DNA from 2 places in the Pseudomonas sp. BIC9C genome. Region 2 is predicted to be linked to the other one. Evidence: predicted binding sites of a transcription regulator. Region 2 holds the regulator's gene; the other holds the start of a gene.
The links. The regulator FliA, encoded in region 2, starts transcription of late flagellar genes. The targets are predictions, from matches to a motif close to CTAAAGTTTNNNNNNNNNNNGCCGNTAA.
Positions count from the first base shown of each region.

Region 1: RS887_RS05970 (flagellar protein MotY) is a predicted target of FliA. The motif match lies at 6,784-6,811, and genes of this name have one in related genera.

Region 1 is NZ_JAWDGM010000001.1:1,266,793-1,277,075, forward strand. It holds gene RS887_RS05930 (RnfABCDGE type electron transport complex subunit D) at 1-231, shown strand, start outside; gene RS887_RS05935 (RnfABCDGE type electron transport complex subunit G) at 228-839, shown strand; gene RS887_RS05940 (Rnf-Nqr domain containing protein) at 832-1,416, shown strand; gene nth (endonuclease III) at 1,442-2,080, shown strand; gene RS887_RS05950 (PA3496 family putative envelope integrity protein) at 2,187-2,366, shown strand; gene RS887_RS05955 (response regulator transcription factor) at 2,448-3,074, opposite strand; gene RS887_RS05960 (hypothetical protein) at 3,607-4,317, shown strand; gene RS887_RS05965 (argininosuccinate synthase) at 4,466-5,683, opposite strand; gene RS887_RS05970 (flagellar protein MotY) at 5,813-6,718, opposite strand; gene pyrC (dihydroorotase) at 6,878-7,924, shown strand; gene rnt (ribonuclease T) at 7,921-8,598, shown strand; gene RS887_RS05985 (IS4 family transposase) at 8,849-10,180, shown strand; gene RS887_RS05990 (peroxiredoxin) at 10,242-10,283, opposite strand, start outside.
Region 2 is NZ_JAWDGM010000001.1:629,161-639,443, reverse strand. It holds gene flhB (flagellar biosynthesis protein FlhB) at 1-1,127, shown strand, start outside; partial or broken gene flhA (flagellar biosynthesis protein FlhA) at 1,356-3,487, shown strand; gene flhF (flagellar biosynthesis protein FlhF) at 3,499-4,827, shown strand; gene fleN (flagellar synthesis regulator FleN) at 4,944-5,774, shown strand; gene fliA (RNA polymerase sigma factor FliA) at 5,771-6,511, shown strand; gene RS887_RS03120 (chemotaxis response regulator CheY) at 6,679-7,050, shown strand; gene RS887_RS03115 (protein phosphatase CheZ) at 7,072-7,860, shown strand; gene RS887_RS03110 (chemotaxis protein CheA) at 7,912-10,188, shown strand; gene RS887_RS03105 (chemotaxis response regulator protein-glutamate methylesterase) at 10,237-10,283, shown strand, end outside.

The sequences.
Region 1 (10,283 bases), 640 kb from region 2:
ACCGGCGCAACCATGCTGGGGGCGTTCTTCATCATCACCGAACCGGTGTCCGGCGCCAGAAGCCCTGGCGCGCGACTGCTGTTCGGCGCTGGCGTCGGGCTTCTGACTTATCTGATTCGTACCTGGGGCGGCTATCCGGACGGCATCGCCTTCGCCGTACTGTTGATGAACCTGTGTGTGCCGGCGCTGGAGCGGCTCGTGGCGGCCAGACAACAGCCGGAGGCGCCATGAGGCGGACTTCAAGTATCGCGCTTGTGGTGCTTTTGGCTGCACTGGGCTTTGGCATGACGTACGTCGTGCAGCTCGTCAGCGCGCCGCGCATTGCAGCCGAACAGCGCCTGATCGACAGCCGTAATCTGCTCGACCTGATCCCGTCAGACAGCTACGACAATCAACCACTCGAACACCCCATCAAGTTCGAACCAACCGTCCTGACCAACAGCACCTTGCTGGGTGGCTATCTGGCGACCCGGGCCGATCAACCCGTCGCGGTGTTATTGCGCAGTCAAACCCTTGGCTACGCCGGTGCCATCGACCTGTTGATCGCTATCGACGCCAATGGCAGGTTGCTGGGCGTCAAAACCCTCAAACAGTCGGAAACACCAGGACTGGGAGCACGGATCGCCGACTGGCCCAATACCTGGCTGCAGGTTTTTTCCGGCAAATCCCGAACAGAACCCGGTGACAGCGGCTGGGCGCTGAAAAAGGATCAGGGGCAGTTCGATCAGATCGCAGGCGCGACCATCACCTCAAGAGCCGTGATCAATGCTGTCCACGATGCCTTGCGTCACTTCGATGAACATCGGCAGCAACTGCTAGGAAAACCTGCCCATGGATAACTCATCGACTCTGCGCAACACCTTGATGCTGACGCCGCTGATCGGCGCTACCCACTCGCTGATGGCTGCACTTGGCCTGTGCCTGATGTTCGTGGTGGTGACCCGGTTGTTCAGTCTGGCCATGGGGGCCCTGAGACCCCGACTGGTCCCGGCGACCCGCCTGCTGGTCAGCATCCTGCTGGCGGCCACGCTCACCAGTTGCGCGGAACTCATGGCACAGGCCTGGTCGCTGCAATGGCAGCAGCATCTGGGGTTTTATGGCGCCTTGATCGCCTTGCAATGCGTCGTACTGGAACACTCCGGGTACTTTAAGCGCGACTGGCGCCAACGCCTGCGACTCGATGGCCTGTTTGCCGCGCTGATGATCGTGCTGGGCCTGCTGCGCGAACTCATCGGTAACGGAACACTTGGAAACCATCTATCGTGGCTGTCCGGCGCAACGCAAACTGACTGGCAACGCTGGGTGCTGGTGACCGATGGCGGCCTGCGCCTGGCGACATCGGTCCCTGGCGGATTCATTCTGCTCGGACTGCTGATTGCCGCCTGGCAGGCCTGGCTCCCCACACCCACACATTGATTGCCGTCGAGGAAACGCACCGCCCATGAATGCCGCAAAACGTCTGGAAATATTCCGCAGACTGCACGAGGACAACCCGGAACCAAAGACCGAGCTGGCCTATTCCTCACCGTTCGAATTGCTGATTGCCGTGATTCTCTCGGCACAGTCGACCGATGTCGGCGTCAACAAGGCCACAGCCAGGCTGTTCCCGGTCGCCAATACCCCGGCAGCGATCCATGCCCTGGGTGTCGAGGGACTGTCGGAGTACATCAAGACCATCGGTCTGTACAACAGCAAGGCAAAAAACGTGATCGAAACCTGCCGCTTGCTGGTCGAGCGTCACGCCGGTGAAGTGCCGCAAACCCGCGAAGAGCTGGAAGCGCTGCCCGGCGTCGGCCGTAAAACCGCCAACGTGGTACTCAATACCGCATTCCGTCAGCTGACCATGGCTGTCGATACGCATATTTTCAGGGTCAGCAACCGGACTGGCATTGCTCCCGGCAAAAATGTGGTGGAAGTCGAGAAAAAGCTGATGAAATTCGTGCCCAAGGAGTACCTGCTCGACTCCCATCACTGGCTGATCCTTCACGGCCGCTATGTTTGCCTCGCCCGCAAGCCCCGGTGCGGAAGCTGCCGGATCGAGGACTTGTGCGAATACAAGCACAAAACCTCCGACGATTGAGGCGCTATTGGGATTATCTAATTACCGATTGAAAAAATCTTTTTTACCCGCCGGGAGATTGTCGATATAAGGAGCCCCAAAGGCCTTCTTAGCCTGGAGTAATTAAATGAGTACTGGCAAAGAGCAATTGGACGTAGAAGACGACTTCACCACCGCCGAAACCGATGACGCCGAGCCGGTGGTTGAAGTAGCGAAAACTAATCTGAGCAAGCGCCGCACCATCGACAATCTGCTGGAGGAGCGCCGACTGCAAAAGCAATTGGCCGATTACGATTTTGACTTATGACACCTGAAAGCCTCCCGAAACGGAGGCTTTTTTTCTAAGTGCCCTACTCCGGTAGCCCCCCCTGATCGCACAGCTACGTCATTACACCAGACCATTGCGTTGTGCCAGCTCGATCAAATCGACCAGAGACCTCGCATTCAGTTTCAGCAACAGACGGGTCTTGTAAGTACTGACCGTTTTATTACTTAGAAACATTCCATCGGCAATCTCTTTATTGGTCTTTCCTCTGGCCAACTGTTGCAGGACCATCATTTCCCGCCCCGACAATCGATCAACCATATCGGCCTCACTGGCGTTCCCCAAACTGCAACGCACGGTATGCAACGCTTGATTTGGAAAGTAACTGTAACCTGACAACACAGCCTTTATTGCACTGAGCAACTCCGTCAGGTCTTGTTGCTTGCAGACATAACCGGCCGCACCGGATTGCATGCAACGCATGGAAAAATGCCCCGGCGCCTGGGAAGTCAAAATCAGAACTTTCATCGGCATAGAGGTCGAAGACAAACGCGCGATGACTTCCAACCCGTCCAGCTTCGGAATCCCGATATCCAGAATGACAATATCCGGCATAAGTTCACGGGCCAGTTGCAGTGCATCCACACCATTATCGGTTTCTGCAATAACTTCGTAGCCATGACGCTCCATTAGCATACGTACCGCAAGACGAATGACAGGGTGATCATCCACGATCAGCACTTTATTCATGGGCAGTCCAATTTTCGCTGTTCGAATTTTCAGAGCCCGCACAATAGCCTAGTCGTTTCACCCATGGCATGTCGCTCCTTCCAGCCACCCACACCAAGAGACCCCCCCTACAAACAACACGGATTCGTCCTACAAAAAACCCTCGAGCGGAATGAACTGAAAACTGTATCGACGTCAGTGTGTCGCACTTTCCAGCAGTCGCCTCTATCGATTTACGACAAAAATTTTCCGAGAACCAGCCTGAACGGCCACGCGCTGACAAACATAATCTGCTCCCCCCGTTAAAACGTAACTGATATTTACGCACTCACCATTCACACCAGAAATATCACACACCAGACATCCAATCACGCTTACAGCAGATAAATTTTATTGAGCTTTCATTAATACACTACCAACATTCAAAAAAATCCGAAGAACAACACAACAGAAAACAAACACACTTATCAAATCAAAAAAAACAATGAAAAATACTGAAGCAATCACTACATTAAAACAAACTCACAAACCACTCAAAAAAAGACAAAAGAGCATGAATTCAGAACATAATAAAAAACGAATTACCAACCCAATGACAATTATTGCGATATTTGCAGCGCTCTCTGAAACTTCTGCCGCCGTCTCCCTACCCTTTCTTGACCAAGAAGAACGAGAACTCTATGTCTGGTTTCTGATCAGCTTTCCGTTTTATTTACTTCTGCTTTTTTTCGCGACACTCAACTTCAACTACCGATCACTGTATGCGCCTTCCGACTTTGAAAAGGGAAAACATTTCATGAAGGTCATGGATGATGCTGGGCGCTCGGAAAAAAAAGCGTCCGGGAAGTCGCTTGAGAATCACGCTCTGGAAACGTCAACGAATGACCAACAATCAACTCGGACGCCCTGCGGTGCACAGGACCCGCCAACGGAGATTGCCCTGCAATCCACCGTCTTGGTTCAGCATCGGATTCAGTTACCGGAGCCTATAAAGGACCTGTACATCGTTGATGCACGCTGGATGAGCAAGGAGATCGAATTTGCAGCGCTGCTGGAAACCATCCAGAGGCCACGGGAAAAGACGGCGTACGTGATTCTGTTTGTCACTTGTGCCGTTTCGGAGACTTTGCTGAAGGCCAGTGCGCTTAAACATTCAAGGCAGACCAGGAAAGACTGTGCCGCCTTTTATGTTGCCTACAATCTGGACTCGCACAGGTTGACGGTCATTGATCAAGCCGGACAACCGGCAAACAACAACGCGTAGAACAAGACAGACCATTGGAAGGAGAAAAACAGGAAATCGTCAGCGACAACAAAAATACCTGACAATGTAGTAACTGGCGTCACCCCCATTTTCAGGTGCCTGACCTCGTCCTGGACGAGGTCAGGCGCTCATCACGATGTCAAAGGTCTCAGAACAGCTTCCGGCCTTTGTTCGCCGCAATGCGCATGCGCAGGGCATTGAGCTTGATGAAGCCCGCTGCATCCGCCTGGTTGTACGCGCCACCATCTTCTTCGAAGGTAGCGATGTTGGCGTCGAACAGCGAGTCGTCGGACTTGCGGCCAGTGACGATCACATTGCCCTTGTACAGTTTCAGGCGCACAACGCCGTTCACGTTGACCTGGGACGCATCGATCATCTGCTGCAGCATCAGACGCTCAGGGCTCCACCAGTAGCCGGTGTAGATCAGACTGGCGTACTTGGGCATGAGCTCGTCCTTGAGGTGAGCCACTTCGCGGTCCAGGGTGATCGATTCGATCGCACGGTGGGCACGCAGCATGATGGTGCCGCCCGGAGTTTCGTAGCAACCACGGGATTTCATGCCCACGTAGCGGTTCTCAACGATGTCGAGACGACCGATACCGTGTTCGCCACCGATGCGGTTCAGGGTCGCCAGCACGGTAGCCGGAGTCATTTCGACGCCGTCCAGTGCGACGATGTCGCCGTTGCGGTAGGTCAGTTCCAGGTACTGCGGCTTGTCTGGAGCGTTTTCCGGGGAAACGGTCCAGCGCCACATGTCTTCTTCGTGCTCGGTCCAGGTGTCTTCCAGCACGCCACCTTCATAGGAGATGTGCAGCAGGTTGGCATCCATCGAGTACGGGGATTTCTTCTTGCCGTGGCGCTCGATCGGGATCGCGTGCTTATCGGCGTAATCCATCAGCTTTTCACGGGACAGCAGATCCCATTCGCGCCAGGGAGCAATCACTTTCACACCTGGCTTCAAGGCGTAGGCACCGAGTTCGAAACGAACCTGGTCGTTGCCTTTGCCGGTGGCACCATGGGAAATGGCGTCAGCACCGGTTTCGTTGGCGATTTCGATCAGGCGCTTGGCGATCAGCGGACGAGCGATGGAAGTACCCAGCAGGTACTCGCCTTCGTAAACGGTGTTGGCGCGGAACATCGGGAAAACGAAATCGCGCACGAACTCTTCGCGCAAGTCGTCGATGTAGATCTCTTTGACGCCCATGGCCTGAGCCTTGGCGCGTGCAGGTTCGACCTCTTCGCCCTGACCCAGGTCAGCGGTGAAGGTCACCACTTCACAGTTATAAGTATCCTGCAGCCACTTGAGGATCACCGAAGTGTCCAGGCCGCCGGAATACGCCAGAACGACCTTGTTTACGTCCGCCATGCCATCACTCCACGGGGTTCTACGGAAAGCCGGGAAGTCTACCGCTCATGCAGAATAATTTACAGTGGCGCGACAGCTTATGACGACGAAGCGACAGATTATGTCGAGAGGGCGACGATGACCGCTGCGTCAGGAAGTTGTCGAAGTGGCCGCTTTCGTCGCTTGCGGGGCGACTTGTTCCGCAGGCGCTCCACGCTCCAGGCGTACCGCTACCCGTCGGTTCTTCGCCCGGTTGGCGTTGTTGGTATTGGGTGCCAGCGGATAACGTTCGCCATGGAAACGCAGGGTGATTTGCGACTCCTGGATGCCGTTGGCCTTGAAGAACTCCATGACTGCCAGGGCCCGGCGCCGTGAAAGGTCGCGGTTGGTCAGGCGGTTGCCGCTGTTGTCGGAGTGCCCGTCGAGCTCGATGTGATTGACCGTCGGATCGGCCTTCATGTACTCCAGCATGACCTGTAGCCTGGCCTTCGCGGCGCTGTCGAGCTCGATTCCGCCGCCGGGGAAGCCGACTTCGGATTGCCTCACCTGCTCGAAGTTCTGCGGCAACAGTTTGGCCACGCAGCTTTGGTAATCGGCAAACGCCTTGGTGAACCTGACCGGCAGCAAACGCACTTCCGACACCCGGCCATCGCCCGAAGAATGGCGAACCACCGGGCTGCGACCGTCCATCAGTCCGCTGATCAGACGCCCGGCCTGAACCTGTGAGCTGTTGAACAACACGTTGCCGCTGCCGATACTCACCGTGCCCAGATTGATATCGTCACGCCCCGGTTGCCACGGCGCCGCAGCGGCCAGCAAGGTCGCCGAACCGCCGCCGATCATCGGGTTGTAGGTTTTCAGACGAAAAGTCGCCTGCTCGCCGGCACGACGCACGAACTCGCCCGAACCGAAGTCGGTAATCGGCTGAACCAGGCGGCATTCGAACTTGTCACCCTCGACCGTCCACTCAATGCTCTCCAGACGGGTCTGGAAAGTGAGCGCCATCGCGGGAAGGCTGGCAAACACACTGAGCAAGGCTAAATAACGCTGGCGCACGGGAGGCTCCACTGGCTTCTACAACAAAAAGACCGACACACGCATGATTACGGCATACCTGTTGGATATCGGAAGCTTCCCGTAAAACTTGATAGCGAGTGCCTGCAAGAGTCTTTTCCGGTAGCATTCCCCTGAGTTTGACCCGCCTGGAATCCCCTCATGTCCGACCGCCTGACCCTGCTGCGTCCCGACGACTGGCACATTCATCTTCGCGATGGTGCCGTGTTGACCAATACTGTTGCGGATGTCGCGCGCACCTTTGGCCGCGCCATCATCATGCCCAACCTGGTTCCACCGGTGCGTAACACGGCCGAAGCCGACGGCTATCGCCAGCGGATTCTCGCTGCCCGCCCGGCCGGCAGCCCGTTCGAGCCGCTGATGGTCCTGTACCTGACCGACCGCACCCAGCCTGAAGAAATCCGCGAAGCCAAGGCCAGCGGATTCGTGTACGCCGCCAAGCTGTACCCGGCCGGCGCGACCACCAACTCGGACTCTGGTGTGACCAGCATCGACAAGATTTTCCCTGCACTCGAGGCCATGGCCGAAGTCGGGATGCCGTTGCTGATTCACGGTGAAGTCACCCGTGGCGATGTCGACGTATTCGACCGCGAAAAATTCTTCATCGATGAGCACATGCGCCGTGTGGTCGAGCGTTTCCCGACCCTCAAAGTGGTCTTCGAACACATCACCACCACCGACGCCGTGCAGTTCGTCAACTCGGCTTCGGCCAACGTGGGCGCGACCATCACCGCTCACCACCTGCTGTACAACCGCAACCACATGCTGGTGGGCGGGATTCGGCCGCACTTCTATTGCCTGCCGATCCTCAAGCGCAATATCCACCAGGAAGCCCTGCTCGACGCCGCCACCAGTGGCAGCGAGAAGTTCTTCCTCGGCACAGACTCGGCGCCCCACGCCCAGCACGCCAAGGAAGCGGCCTGCGGCTGTGCCGGTTGCTACACCGCCTTTGCTGCCATCGAGATGTACGCCGAAGCCTTCGAACAGCGTAATGCGCTGGACAAGCTCGAGGCCTTCGCCAGCCTCAACGGCCCTCGGTTCTATGGTCTGCCGGCCAACACCGATCGCATCACCCTGGTCCGCGAAGAATGGACCGCCCCTGCCAGCCTGCCGTTTGGCGAGCTGACCGTTATCCCGCTGCGCGCCGGTGAAAAACTGCGCTGGCGCCTGCTGGAGGAACACGCGTGAGTGAAGACCATTTCGATGACGAACTGGAAGGCAATGGTGGCGGAGGCGGTTCCCGTCATCCTATGGCCGCGCGGTTTCGCGGTTACCTGCCGGTTGTCGTCGACGTAGAAACCGGTGGCTTCAACTCGGCCACCGACGCCCTGCTGGAAATCGCCGCGACCACCATCGCCATGGATGAAAAGGGGTTTGTTTACCCGGATCACACCTACTTCTTCCGAGTCGAGCCGTTCGAAGGCGCGAACATCGAAGCCGCGGCCCTGGAGTTCACCGGGATCAAGCTCGATCACCCGCTGCGCATGGCCGTGAGTGAAGAGTCAGCCCTGAACGATATCTTCCGTGGCGTGCGCAAGGCCCTCAAGGCCAATGGCTGCAAACGGGCGATCCTGGTCGGGCACAACAGCAGCTTCGACCTGGGCTTCCTGAATGCTGCGGTTGCGCGCCTGGACATGAAGCGCAACCCGTTCCATCCGTTCTCCAGCTTCGATACCGCAACGCTCGCAGGCCTCGCGTATGGCCAGACCGTGCTGGCCAAGGCCTGCCAGGCAGCTGACATCGACTTCGACGGTCGTGAGGCTCACTCGGCGCGCTATGACACCGAGAAGACGGCAGAGCTGTTCTGCGGCATCGTCAATCGCTGGAAACAAATGGGTGGTAGGGAAGACTTCGACGATTGATTGCGGTCTCTGATACACCTGTAGGAGCGAGCTTGCTCGCGATGGTGGTCAACGATAACGCGGGCTGCCTGGTTCCCCGTCGCGTTCTTGAGTCCATCGCGAGCGAGCTCGCTCCTACAGGAGTTCCAGGTTTATCCCGCGCATAAAAAAACCGGCCTCGATGGCTAATGCCGATCAGTTAAGCCTCGTCGCTTGACCTTTGGCCGCAAGAAATCAAAATCCGATGCCTGAATAGGCATCGGATTTTTTTATGCGTCTGGCTCGGGCACTGGAACTAACCCACAACTTCGTCTCGACTCCCAATTCCATTGAGGGATTGGACTCGTTGCTTGATCCCTCTCTGGTCGAGCAAGCGTTGGAACAGGCCGGCGTAGCCACCCTTCGCAAGCGGCGTCTGCCCTTGGAAATGATGCTCTGGTGCGTCATCTCCATGGCGTTTTTCCGGCGCATGTCGGCGTGGGATGTGGTCAGTCGCATGAACATCATGCTGCCCGGGCAACGCCCACTGGTCGCACCCAGCGCCGTAGTCCAGGCCCGTCAACGATTGGGTAGCGAGGCCGTACGACAAGTCTTCGATCTGACGCAGAAAAGCTGGCATGAAGCGGCCGGCCATCCGACCTGGGCCGGATTGCGTTTACTGGGGGTCGACGGTGTCGTCTGGCGAACGCCCGATACACCCGAAAACCGTGCGCGTTACGACTCCGCCAGCAACCAGCATGGCGATACCGGTTTTCCTCAGGTGCGCATGGTTTGCCAAATGGAGTTGACCAGCCATTTGCTGATCGGCAGTGCTTTTGATGGCTATCGCAGTAACGAAATGAAACTGGCAGAGCAACTGATCGACACCACGCCAGATCACTCGCTGACGCTGTTTGATCGCGGTTTCTACTCCTTGGGGTTGCTGCACCAATGGCAGCAGGCCGGCACTGAGCGGCATTGGCTGATGCCGCTGCGTAAAGGTGCGCAGTACGAAGTGATTCAGCGCTTGGGGCGTCAGGATGCGGTGGTCTCGCTCAGCACTTCGCCGCAGGCCCGCAAGCAGTGGCCAGGCTTGCCAGAGCGCCTAACCGCAAGGCTCCTAAGCAAGACCGTAAAGGGCAAGGTCTGTCAGATTTTGACGTCGATGGTCGATCCGCTGCGTTTCCCATCCGATGAAATCGTCGACCTATACAGCCATCGCTGGGAAATCGAATTAGGATTCAGGGAAATGAAACAGACACTGCTCAACAGCAGCTACACGTTGCGTAGCAAGACGCCCGAGATGATCGAGCAAGAGTTGTGGGGCGTGTTGCTGGGCTACAACCTGTTGCGTTATCAGATGGTGGAAATGAGCCGCCATTGTCCGGGCATCCATCCGTGCGAGCTAAGCTTCACCGCGTGTACTTGGGCGATCCTGGGTTTTATCAATGGCGTTTCTGCGGATCGCTCAGGGAACATCCCCAAATACCTCGCCGAATTGCATGCCTCGGCCCCGCACTATGTACTGCCGCATCGCCGGGAAGAGCGGGTTTATCCGCGAGCTATCAGGCTGAAATCCCCGAAGTATCCGATCAAAAATAAAAATGCCAGTCAGCTTAACTGACTGGCATTAGCCTCGATGGCCGGTTTTTTTGTACCTGCTTTTTATAGCTGGAGCGTGTGCCTTACAGAGCGGCAGCGTGCTCGGTCAGGTAAGCCGCAACGCC
Region 2 (10,283 bases):
AAAGCGGTCAGGACAAAACAGAAGACCCCACGGAGAAACGCAAGCAGGACTCCCGTGAAAAGGGTGAGGTAGCCCGGTCCAAGGAGCTCAACACCCTGGCGATCATGCTGGTCGGTGCTTCGGCGTTGTTGATTTTTGGCGGCGCCATGGCGCAAGACATGATGGAGCTGATGCGCATCAACTTCTCGCTGCCGCGAGAGGTGATCCTGGATCAGCGCTCCATGGCCACCTACCTGATGCGCTCGGGGCAAATTGCCCTGTGGTCTATCCAGCCAGTGATGATCACGTTGGTGCTGGCCGCCATCATCGGTCCGATTTCCCTGGGGGGCTGGCTGTTCGCGGCGAGTTCCATGGCGCCCAAATTCAGCCGCCTGAACCCCGGTCCCGGGCTCAAACGCATGTTCTCGACCAAGTCGCTGGTCGAACTGCTCAAGGCTCTGGCCAAGTTCATCATCATTCTGTTCGTGGCGCTGGCGGTGTTGTCGTCGGATATCGATGACCTGCTGCGTATCGCCCATGAACCCTTGGAGATGGCCATCATCCACAGCCTGCAAGTCGTGGGCTGGAGTACCTTGTGGATGGCCTGCGGGCTGATCCTCATCGCTGCGGTGGACGTGCCGGTGCAGCTCTGGGAAAGCCACAAGAAACTGCTGATGACCAAGCAGGAAGTGCGTGATGAGCACAAGGATCAAGAGGGGCGGCCGGAGGTCAAGCAGCGGATTCGCCAGCTTCAGCGCGAAATGTCCCAGCGGCGGATGATGGCAGCGATTCCCGAGGCCGACGTGGTCATCACCAACCCGACGCACTACGCCGTGGCGCTCAAGTACGACCCGGAAAAGGGGAATGCGCCGGTACTGCTGGCCAAGGGAACCGACTTCCTGGCCTTGAAGATCCGTGAGATCGCGGCGGCCAACGAGATCCTGCTGCTGGAGTCCCCGGCGCTGGCGCGTTCGATTTACTACTCCACCGAGCTTGAGCAGGAAATTCCCGGCGGGCTCTATCTGGCGGTTGCGCGGGTGCTGGCTTACGTCTATCAGATTCGCCAGTACCGGGCGGGCAAGGGCAAGCGACCGGATCCGCTCAAGGATGATCTGCCGATTCCACCGGATTTGCGCCGCGATTCCTGATTTTCGCGCTGTCGTTGATGGCCTCTTCGCGGGCAAGCCCGCTCCCACAGGATTGGCGAAACCTTGTGGGAGCGGGCTCGCCCGCGATGACGTCAGCCCAGGCAACACATATCCCCCTGAAAAATCGCTCTATTTCTCCCTTTGCAAAAGTTGGAAAGCTTCTTGCAGTAGCCGCTCTGCGCCCGCTTCAGGCGTCAAAAGTTTGCTTCAAAGGAACGGGGAATACCGGTGGATCGCTCTCAGTTAATCAACAGTGCTCGCAGCAACATTGCCGACCTCAGTCGAGGCAATCTGGGCGTGCCGCTGTTGCTGCTGGTCATGCTGGCGATGATGATGCTGCCGGTGCCGCCGTTTCTGCTGGACGTGTTCTTCACCTTCAACATCGCGCTGTCCATCGTCGTGCTGCTGGTGTGCGTCTACGCCTTGCGCCCGCTGGATTTCGCGGTGTTCCCGACCATCCTGCTGGTGGCGACGCTGTTGCGCCTGGCGTTGAACGTGGCCTCCACACGGGTGGTGATGCTCCACGGCCAGGACGGTCATGCGGCGGCCGGCAAGGTGATCCAGGCGTTCGGCGAGGTGGTGATCGGCGGTAACTACGTGGTCGGTATCGTGGTCTTCGCGATTTTGATGATCATCAACTTCGTCGTGGTAACCAAGGGTGCGGGGCGGATTTCCGAGGTGAGCGCGCGTTTCACACTCGATGCGATGCCGGGCAAGCAAATGGCGATCGACGCCGACCTCAACGCCGGTCTGATCGATCAGGCCCAGGCCAAGGCCCGCCGCTCGGAAGTGGCCCAGGAAGCCGAGTTCTACGGCTCCATGGACGGTGCCAGCAAATTCGTCCGGGGTGACGCCATCGCCGGGCTGTTGATCCTGTTCATCAACCTGATCGGCGGTATGGCGGTCGGTATCTTCCAGCACAACATGAACTTCGCCGACGCCGGCAAGGTGTATGCGCTGTTGACCATTGGTGACGGTTTGGTGGCGCAATTGCCATCACTGTTGTTATCGACAGCCGCAGCGATCATGGTGACCCGTGCTTCCGGTTCGGAAGACATGGGCAAGCAAATCAATCGCCAGATGTTCGCCTCGCCCAAGGCGCTGGCGGTGGCGGCGGGCTTGATGGCGGTCATGGGCCTGGTGCCGGGCATGCCGCACTTCTCGTTCCTGAGCATGGCGGCCCTGGCGGCCGGCGGCGCTTACCTGTTCTGGAAAAAGCAGAATGTCGCCAGGGTTCAGGCCCTGCAAGAGGTCAAGCGCCAGCAGGAGCTGCTGCCGTCGCCGGCCCGCGCCCAGGAAACCAAGGAGCTTGGCTGGGATGATGTGACGCCCATCGACATGATCGGCCTGGAAGTGGGTTATCGCCTGATTCCGTTGGTGGACCGCAACCAGGGTGGCCAGTTGCTCGCGCGGATCAAGGGGGTGCGCAAGAAGCTGTCCCAGGATCTCGGCTTCCTGATGCCGACCGTGCATATCCGCGACAACCTCGACCTGGCGCCAAGTGCCTATCGCCTGACCCTCATGGGGGTGATCCTGGCCGAAGCGGAGATTTACCCGGATCGCGAGCTGGCGATCAATCCGGGGCAGGTCTACGGCACGCTCAATGGCATTACCGCCAAAGATCCGGCTTTCGGCCTGGAGGCGGTCTGGATCGAAATCAGCCAGCGCGCCCAGGCGCAATCCCTCGGTTATACGGTGGTCGATGCCAGTACAGTAGTGGCTACCCACTTGAACCAGATACTCTACAAGCACTCCAGTGAACTGATCGGTCACGAAGAAGTGCAGCAACTCATGCAATTGCTGGGCAAAAGCTCGCCGAAACTGGCCGAGGAGCTGGTGCCGGGCGTGGTTTCGCTGTCGCAGCTGCTCAAGGTGCTGCAAGCGCTGTTGGCCGAACAAGTGCCTGTTCGCGATATCCGCAGCATTGCCGAGGCCATCGCCAACAATGCCGCCAAGAGTCAAGATACCGCCGCGCTGGTGGGGCTGCCGTGCGTGTTGGCGTATCCCGTGCAATCGTCCAAAGCATTGTAGGCACTGAGTCGGAGCTGCCAGTCATCACGCTGGAGCCAAGGTTGGAACAGATATTGCTCAATAGTCTGCAGAAGGCAGGACAAGGCTCGGAAGAGGGCGTTCTGCTGGAGCCAAGCATGGCTGAGAAGTTGCAGCGCTCGTTGATCGACGCGGCGCAGCGTCAGGAGATGCAAGGTCAGCCGGTGATTCTGCTGGTGGCCGGTCCGGTTCGCGCGATGCTCTCGCGATTTGGCCGGCTCGCAGTCCCGGGTTTGCACGTGTTGGCTTACCAGGAAATCCCTGACAACAAGCAAGTGACCATCGTTGCGACAGTAGGGCCCAACGGCTGAGGTAGTGGTTTATGCAAGTTAAGCGTTTTTTCGCCGCCGATATGCGTCAGGCCATGAAGCTGGTTCGCGATGAGCTGGGCGCTGATGCCGCCATTATTGGCAACCGCCGGATCGCCGGGGGTGTCGAACTGACGGCTGCGCTGGACTACAAGTTGTCGGCGCTGGCGCCGCGTGTTCCGAACATGGAGCTCGAAGACGAGTTGCGCAAGACTCAGTCGCGGATCGTCACCGCCCAGGCCGAATTGAGCCTGCGTGGCGAGGGCGAGAGCGACAAGAGCACCAACCGCCAGTTGTTCGCCGGCTTGCCGTTGACCGCCGCCGAGCCACTGATTGAGCCGACGTACGCCGAACCCCGTCGCCCTGCACCGGCCGCTGCGCCAGCGGCCGGTGGCGTAGACCCGCGCGCGTTCGACTCGATGCGTTTCGAGCTCAACAGCCTGCGCGAACTCATGGAAGTGCAGCTTGGCTCGCTGGCCTGGAACCAGCTGCAAGGCAGCCGTCCGGACCAGGCCAACCTCTGGCGGCGCCTGCAACGCATCGGCCTGTCAGGCCCGCTGTCGCGCGACCTGCTGGCAATGATCACGGAAATCGAAGAACCTCGTCAGGCCTGGCGCATGTTGCTGGCGCACCTGGCGCGCATGATCGTTACCCCGGAAGTCGAGCCGCTGGAAGAGGGCGGAGTGATCGCCATGGTCGGCCCTGCCGGCATGGGCAAGACCACCACCCTGGCCAAATTGGCTGCCCGTTACGTGCTCAAGTATGGCGCGCAGAACATTGCGCTGGTGAGCATGGACAGCTTCCGCATCGGTGCCCAGGAGCAGCTCAAGACCCTGGGGCGCATTCTCAATGTGTCGGTGACCCACGTCGATCCGGGCCAGTCCCTGGTGCAGGCGCTGGAACCCTTGCTGCGCAAGCGCGTGGTGCTGATCGATACCGCGGGCCTGCAGGCCAGCGATCCGGCCCTGCGCATGCAGCTCGAAAGCCTGGCCGGTCGCGGCATCCGTTCAAAAAATTATCTGGTCCTGGCAACCACTAGCCAGAAACAGGTTCTAACGGCCGCTTACCACAGTTACAAGCGTTGCGGGCTAGCTGGCTGCATCCTGACTAAACTGGATGAGACGGCAAGCCTGGGCGAGGTGTTGAGCCTGGCCATCAGTCATGAGTTACCCGTGGCCTACCTGACCGATGGCCCGCGGATTCCGGATGATTTGCATCTGCCGCGCCGTCATCAGTTGGTCAGTCGCGCCGTCAGCGTGCAAATGCAGGAAGAACCCAGCGAAGAAGCCATGGCTGACATGTTCGCTGATATTTACCACAGCCAAACCAAGCAGGTTGGCTAAGGTAGTAATGAACAGTTTTTGTACCTACATCGATGGTCTGCCATGCATTGTTCCGATTGCGAACGCGCAGCCAGTAATGTGGCCTCCGTCTATGCAAGACAAGGTAAAGAAATAACATGGGCAGCATGCATCCCGTACAGGTGATCGCGGTGACCGGCGGCAAAGGTGGCGTCGGGAAAACTAATGTGTCAGTGAACTTGTCCCTGGCTCTGGCTGAGCTTGGCCGGCGCGTCATGTTGTTGGACGCCGACCTGGGGCTGGCGAACGTCGACGTTCTGCTGGGCCTGACACCCAAACGTACCCTGGCCGACGTGATCGAGGGCCGCTGCGAACTGCGCGACGTACTGCTGCAGGGACCAGGCGGCATCCGTATCGTTCCGGCCGCATCCGGCACTCAGAGCATGGTGCATCTGAGCCCTGCGCAACACGCGGGCCTGATCCAGGCCTTCAGTGATATCGGCGACAACCTCGACGTATTGGTGATCGACACCGCTGCGGGCATTGGTGACTCGGTAGTCAGTTTCGTTCGCGCAGCCCAGGAAGTGCTGCTGGTGGTATGTGACGAGCCGACCTCGATTACCGATGCCTACGCCTTGATCAAGTTGCTCAATCGTGACTATGGCATGAACCGCTTCCGCGTCCTGGCCAACATGGCCCAGAGCCCGCAGGAAGGGCGCAACCTGTTCGCCAAGTTGACCAAGGTCACGGATCGCTTCCTCGACGTCGCCCTGCAGTACGTCGGCGCCGTGCCTTACGATGAAAGTGTGCGCAAGGCTGTGCAGAAGCAGCGCGCCGTCTACGAGGCTTTCCCGCGTTCCAAGTGCTCGCTGGCGTTCAAGGCCATCGCGCAGAAAGTCGATACCTGGCCGTTGCCTGCCAACCCGCGCGGGCACCTGGAGTTTTTCGTCGAGCGCCTCGTGCAGCAAACAGCGGGACCCGTGCTATGACAGCAAGCGGTTACAACCTCTACAAGCGATCGGCGCGTGATGCGCAGTACGAGCTGATCGAGCGTTACGCGCCGCTGGTTAAACGCATTGCTTACCACTTGCTGGCGCGCTTGCCGGCCAGTGTCCAGGTCGAAGACCTGATCCAGGCCGGGATGATCGGCTTGCTTGAAGTGTCGACCAAATACGACGCCAGCAAAGGCGCCAGTTTCGAGACGTACGCGGGCATTCGAATCCGCGGCGCCATGCTCGATGAAGTGCGCAAGGGGGACTGGGCGCCACGTTCGGTTCACCGCAATACGCGCATGGTCAGCGATGCGATTCGCTCGATTGAAGCGAAAACCGGCCGTGACGCTAAAGATCACGAAGTTGCGGCCGAACTCCAATTGAGTCTCGACGATTACTACGGAATTTTGAACGACACCCTGGGCAGCCGGTTATTCAGTTTCGACGATCTGTTGCAGGACGGCGAACACGAAGGGCTGCACGAGGATGGCGCGAGTGCTCATCTCGAGCCGTCACGCGATCTGGAAGATGAACGCTTCCAGGCTGCGCTGGCGGATGCGATTGCCAATTTGCCGGAGCGTGAGCGACTGGTGTTGGCGCTGTACTACGACGAAGAGTTGAACCTCAAGGAAATCGGTGAGGTCCTGGGGGTCAGCGAATCGCGGGTCAGCCAGTTACACAGCCAGTGCGCGGCCCGTTTGCGGGGGCGTTTGGGGGAGTGGCGAGCGCGCTGAAGGCAGTGTGGGGACACTGCGAACGAGGCTGGTGTGGTGTTGAACTGCGCCGGTCGCGATCTGTTGTGCTCCAGACAGTCATTGAGTGCTTTGCCGGATTGATTGAAATGGCGCGTCCAGGTGCTGGGCGCGTTTAAGACTGCTTGGAGGTCGAATTGGACAAGAACATGAAAATCCTCATCGTTGATGACTTCTCAACGATGCGGCGGATCATCAAGAACCTGCTGCGTGACCTTGGGTTCACCAACACCGTCGAGGCCGACGATGGCACTACCGCCATTCCGGTGCTCAACAGCGGAAGCATCGACTTTCTGGTAACGGACTGGAACATGCCTGGCATGACCGGTATCGATCTGCTGCGCCACGTGCGTGCCGATGAAAAGCTCAAGCACCTGCCGGTGCTGATGGTGACCGCTGAAGCCAAGCGCGAGCAGATCATCGAAGCGGCCCAGGCCGGCGTTAACGGCTATGTGGTCAAACCCTTCACGGCCCAGGCGTTGAAAGAAAAAATCGAGAAGATTTTCGAACGCATCGGTTGATGAGTGCGCCACGGGGGAGCTATGGGCAATAACGAAACTTCATTGGGCGATTTCGAATCGACCCTGAAAAAACACGCCGTCGAATTGGTCGCGAGCCTTGAAAAGGGCAAGTTCGGCGACGCGGTGCAATTGATCCATGAGCTCAACCAGACCCGTGACCGCGGCCTGTATCAGGAAGTGGGCAAGCTCACTCGCGAACTGCATAGCGCGATCGTCAATTTCCAGATTGACCCGCACATGCCGCAAGCCGAAGAAGTGTCGCAGATCACCGATGCCACCGAGCGTCTGGGGTATGTGGTCAAGCTGACCGAAGCCGCGGCCAACCGCACCATGGATCTGGTGGAAAGTGCCACGCCGCTGGTCAATGGCCTGGCGGATGAAGCCCAGGCCTTGAGCGCGGACTGGGGGCGCTTCATGCGTCGCGAAGTCGGTGCGCAAGAGTTTCGTGAACTGGCCCGGCGGGTCGACGGGTTCCTGGCGCGCAGCGGCACGGACAATCGCGCGGTGTCGGGCAACCTGAACGACATCCTGCTCGCCCAGGATTACCAGGACCTCACAGGGCAAGTGATCAAGCGCGTGACCCAGTTGGTCACCGAAGTTGAAAGCAACCTGCTCAAGCTCGTGCTCATGGCCAGTCAGGTGGACCGCTTTGCGGGCATCGAACATGACCGTGAAGCGATGCTTGCCGAAAAAGATCCACAAAAACATCTCTCTCAGGGTGAAGGTCCGCAGATTCATGCCGATAAAAGAGAAGACGTTGTGTCCGATCAGGACGATGTGGACGATTTGCTATCCAGCCTAGGGTTTTAGAATTTTAGGCATTTTAGGTTTTTAGACCTGTCTGTTAGGAGCACACCCTTAATGAGCTTCGGCGCCGATGAAGAGATCCTTCAGGATTTCCTGGTTGAGGCCGGCGAGATTCTAGAGCAACTGTCCGAGCAACTGGTCGAGCTGGAAAGCCGTCCGGATGATGCGGACTTGCTCAATGCAATTTTTCGCGGTTTTCACACTGTAAAAGGGGGCGCCGGCTTCCTCCAGCTCAACGAGCTGGTGGAGTGCTGCCACATCGCCGAGAACGTGTTCGACATCCTGCGCAAGGGTGAACGTCGCGTCGATTCGGAACTGATGGACGTGGTTCTCGAAGCGCTGGACGCGGTGAACAGCATGTTCAGCGAGGTCCGCGAGCGCAGCCCGATCACGGCCGCGACACCTGAACTGCTTGCGGCGCTGGCCCGTCTGGCCGAGCCGCAATCGGCTGACGAAGTGGCTTCTGCGCCCGTCGCCGACGTCATTGAAGAGCCCGTGGCCGAAACCGGTTCCGACGACATCACCGACACCGAATTTGAACAACTGCTGGACTCGCTGAATGCCGTCAAGGCACAGGCCGAGGCACCGGCCGTTGCGCAGGCGCCTGCCAGCGAGACGGCCGCCAGCGACGAAATCACCGATGCCGAATTCGAGTCGCTACTCGATCAGTTGCACGGTAAAGGCCAGTTCGCCGTTGACGCGGTAGCCCCGGCGCCGGCAGCTCCGGAAGCTCCGAAAGTGGCGGGCGACAGTTCCGATATCACTGACGACGAATTCGAAGCGCTGCTCGATCAGTTACATGGCAAGGGCAACTTTGCTGTCGAGGCACTGGAGTCGGCCATTGCTTCGGTGCCTGCATCCGCAGCACCAAGCGCGGCGGCGGTCGGTAGCGACCTGATCACCGATCACGAATTCGAATCGCTGCTCGACGAACTCCACGGCAAAGGCAAGTTCAGCGAAGTCGGCAGCGCGACGGCGGCCAACGGTTCGAACGCTTCCGTTGCAGCAGCGACAGCCAAGGCTGTGGCGCCGAAACCGGTGGCCAAGGCTCCCGAGCCGAAAGCCGAAGCGCCGGCCCCGGCCGCCGCTGCTGCACCGGCTGCCGTACCGGCATCGTCCCGTGCTCCGGCCGCGCCACCGGCGGAAAAGCCGGCGAGCGAAGCCGAGACCACCGTACGTGTCGATACCGCGCGTCTCGACGAGATCATGAACATGGTCGGCGAGCTGGTGCTGGTGCGTAACCGCCTGGTCCGCCTTGGTCTCAACAGCGGCGACGAAGCCATGTCCAAGGCCGTGTCGAACCTCGACGTGGTCACGGCCGACCTGCAAACCGCGGTCATGAAGACCCGGATGCAACCGATCAAGAAAGTCTTCGGACGCTTCCCGCGCCTGGTTCGCGACCTGGCTCGCCAGCTCAAGAAAGAGATCAACCTGGAACTGGTCGGCGAAGAAACCGACCTCGACAAGAACCTCGTCGAGGCCCTGGCCGACCCGTTGGTCCACTTGGTGCGCAACGCCGTCGACCACGGCATCGAATCGCCGGAAGAGCGCGAAGCCTCGGGCAAGGCCCGTGGCGGCAAGGTCATCCTGGCGGCCGAGCAGGAAGGCGATCACATCCTGCTGTCGATCTCCGATGACGGTAAAGGCATGGACCCGAACGTCCTGCGTTCCATCGCCGTGAAACGCGGCGTGATGGACAAGGATGCGGCCGACCGCCTGAGCGACACCGAGTGCTACAACCTGATCTTCGCCCCGGGTTTCTCGACCAAGACCGAGATCTCCGACGTATCGGGTCGTGGCGTGGGCATGGATGTGGTGAAAACCAAGATTTCCCAGCTCAACGGTTCGATCAACATCTACTCGGCCAAGGGCCAGGGGTCGAAGATCGTCATCAAGGTGCCGCTGACCCTGGCGATCATGCCGACGCTGATGGTCATGCTCGGCAACCAGGCGTTTGCGTTCCCGCTGGTGAACGTCAACGAGATCTTCCATCTCGACCTGTCGACCACCAACGTCGTGGACGGCCAGGAAGTGGTGATCGTGCGGGACAAGGCGCTGCCATTGTTCTATCTCAAACGCTGGCTGGTCAGCTCCGCCGCTCATGAAGAGCAGCGCGAGGGGCATGTGGTGATCCTTTCGGTGGGCACGCAGCGGATCGGCTTTGTCGTCGATCAACTGGTGGGCCAGGAAGAAGTGGTCATCAAGCCATTGGGCAAAATGCTCCAGGGAACTGCAGGCATGTCCGGCGCCACCATCACCGGTGACGGCCGCATCGCGCTGATTCTCGATGTTCCGAGCATGCTCAAGCGTTACGCCACACGGCGTATTTGATTCTGGTGGAGCGGGGCGCCTGGCCCCGCTCCATCTAATGGAGTGTTTATGGCAGTCAAAGTCCTGGTGGTGGACGATTCGGGGTTTTTCCGCCG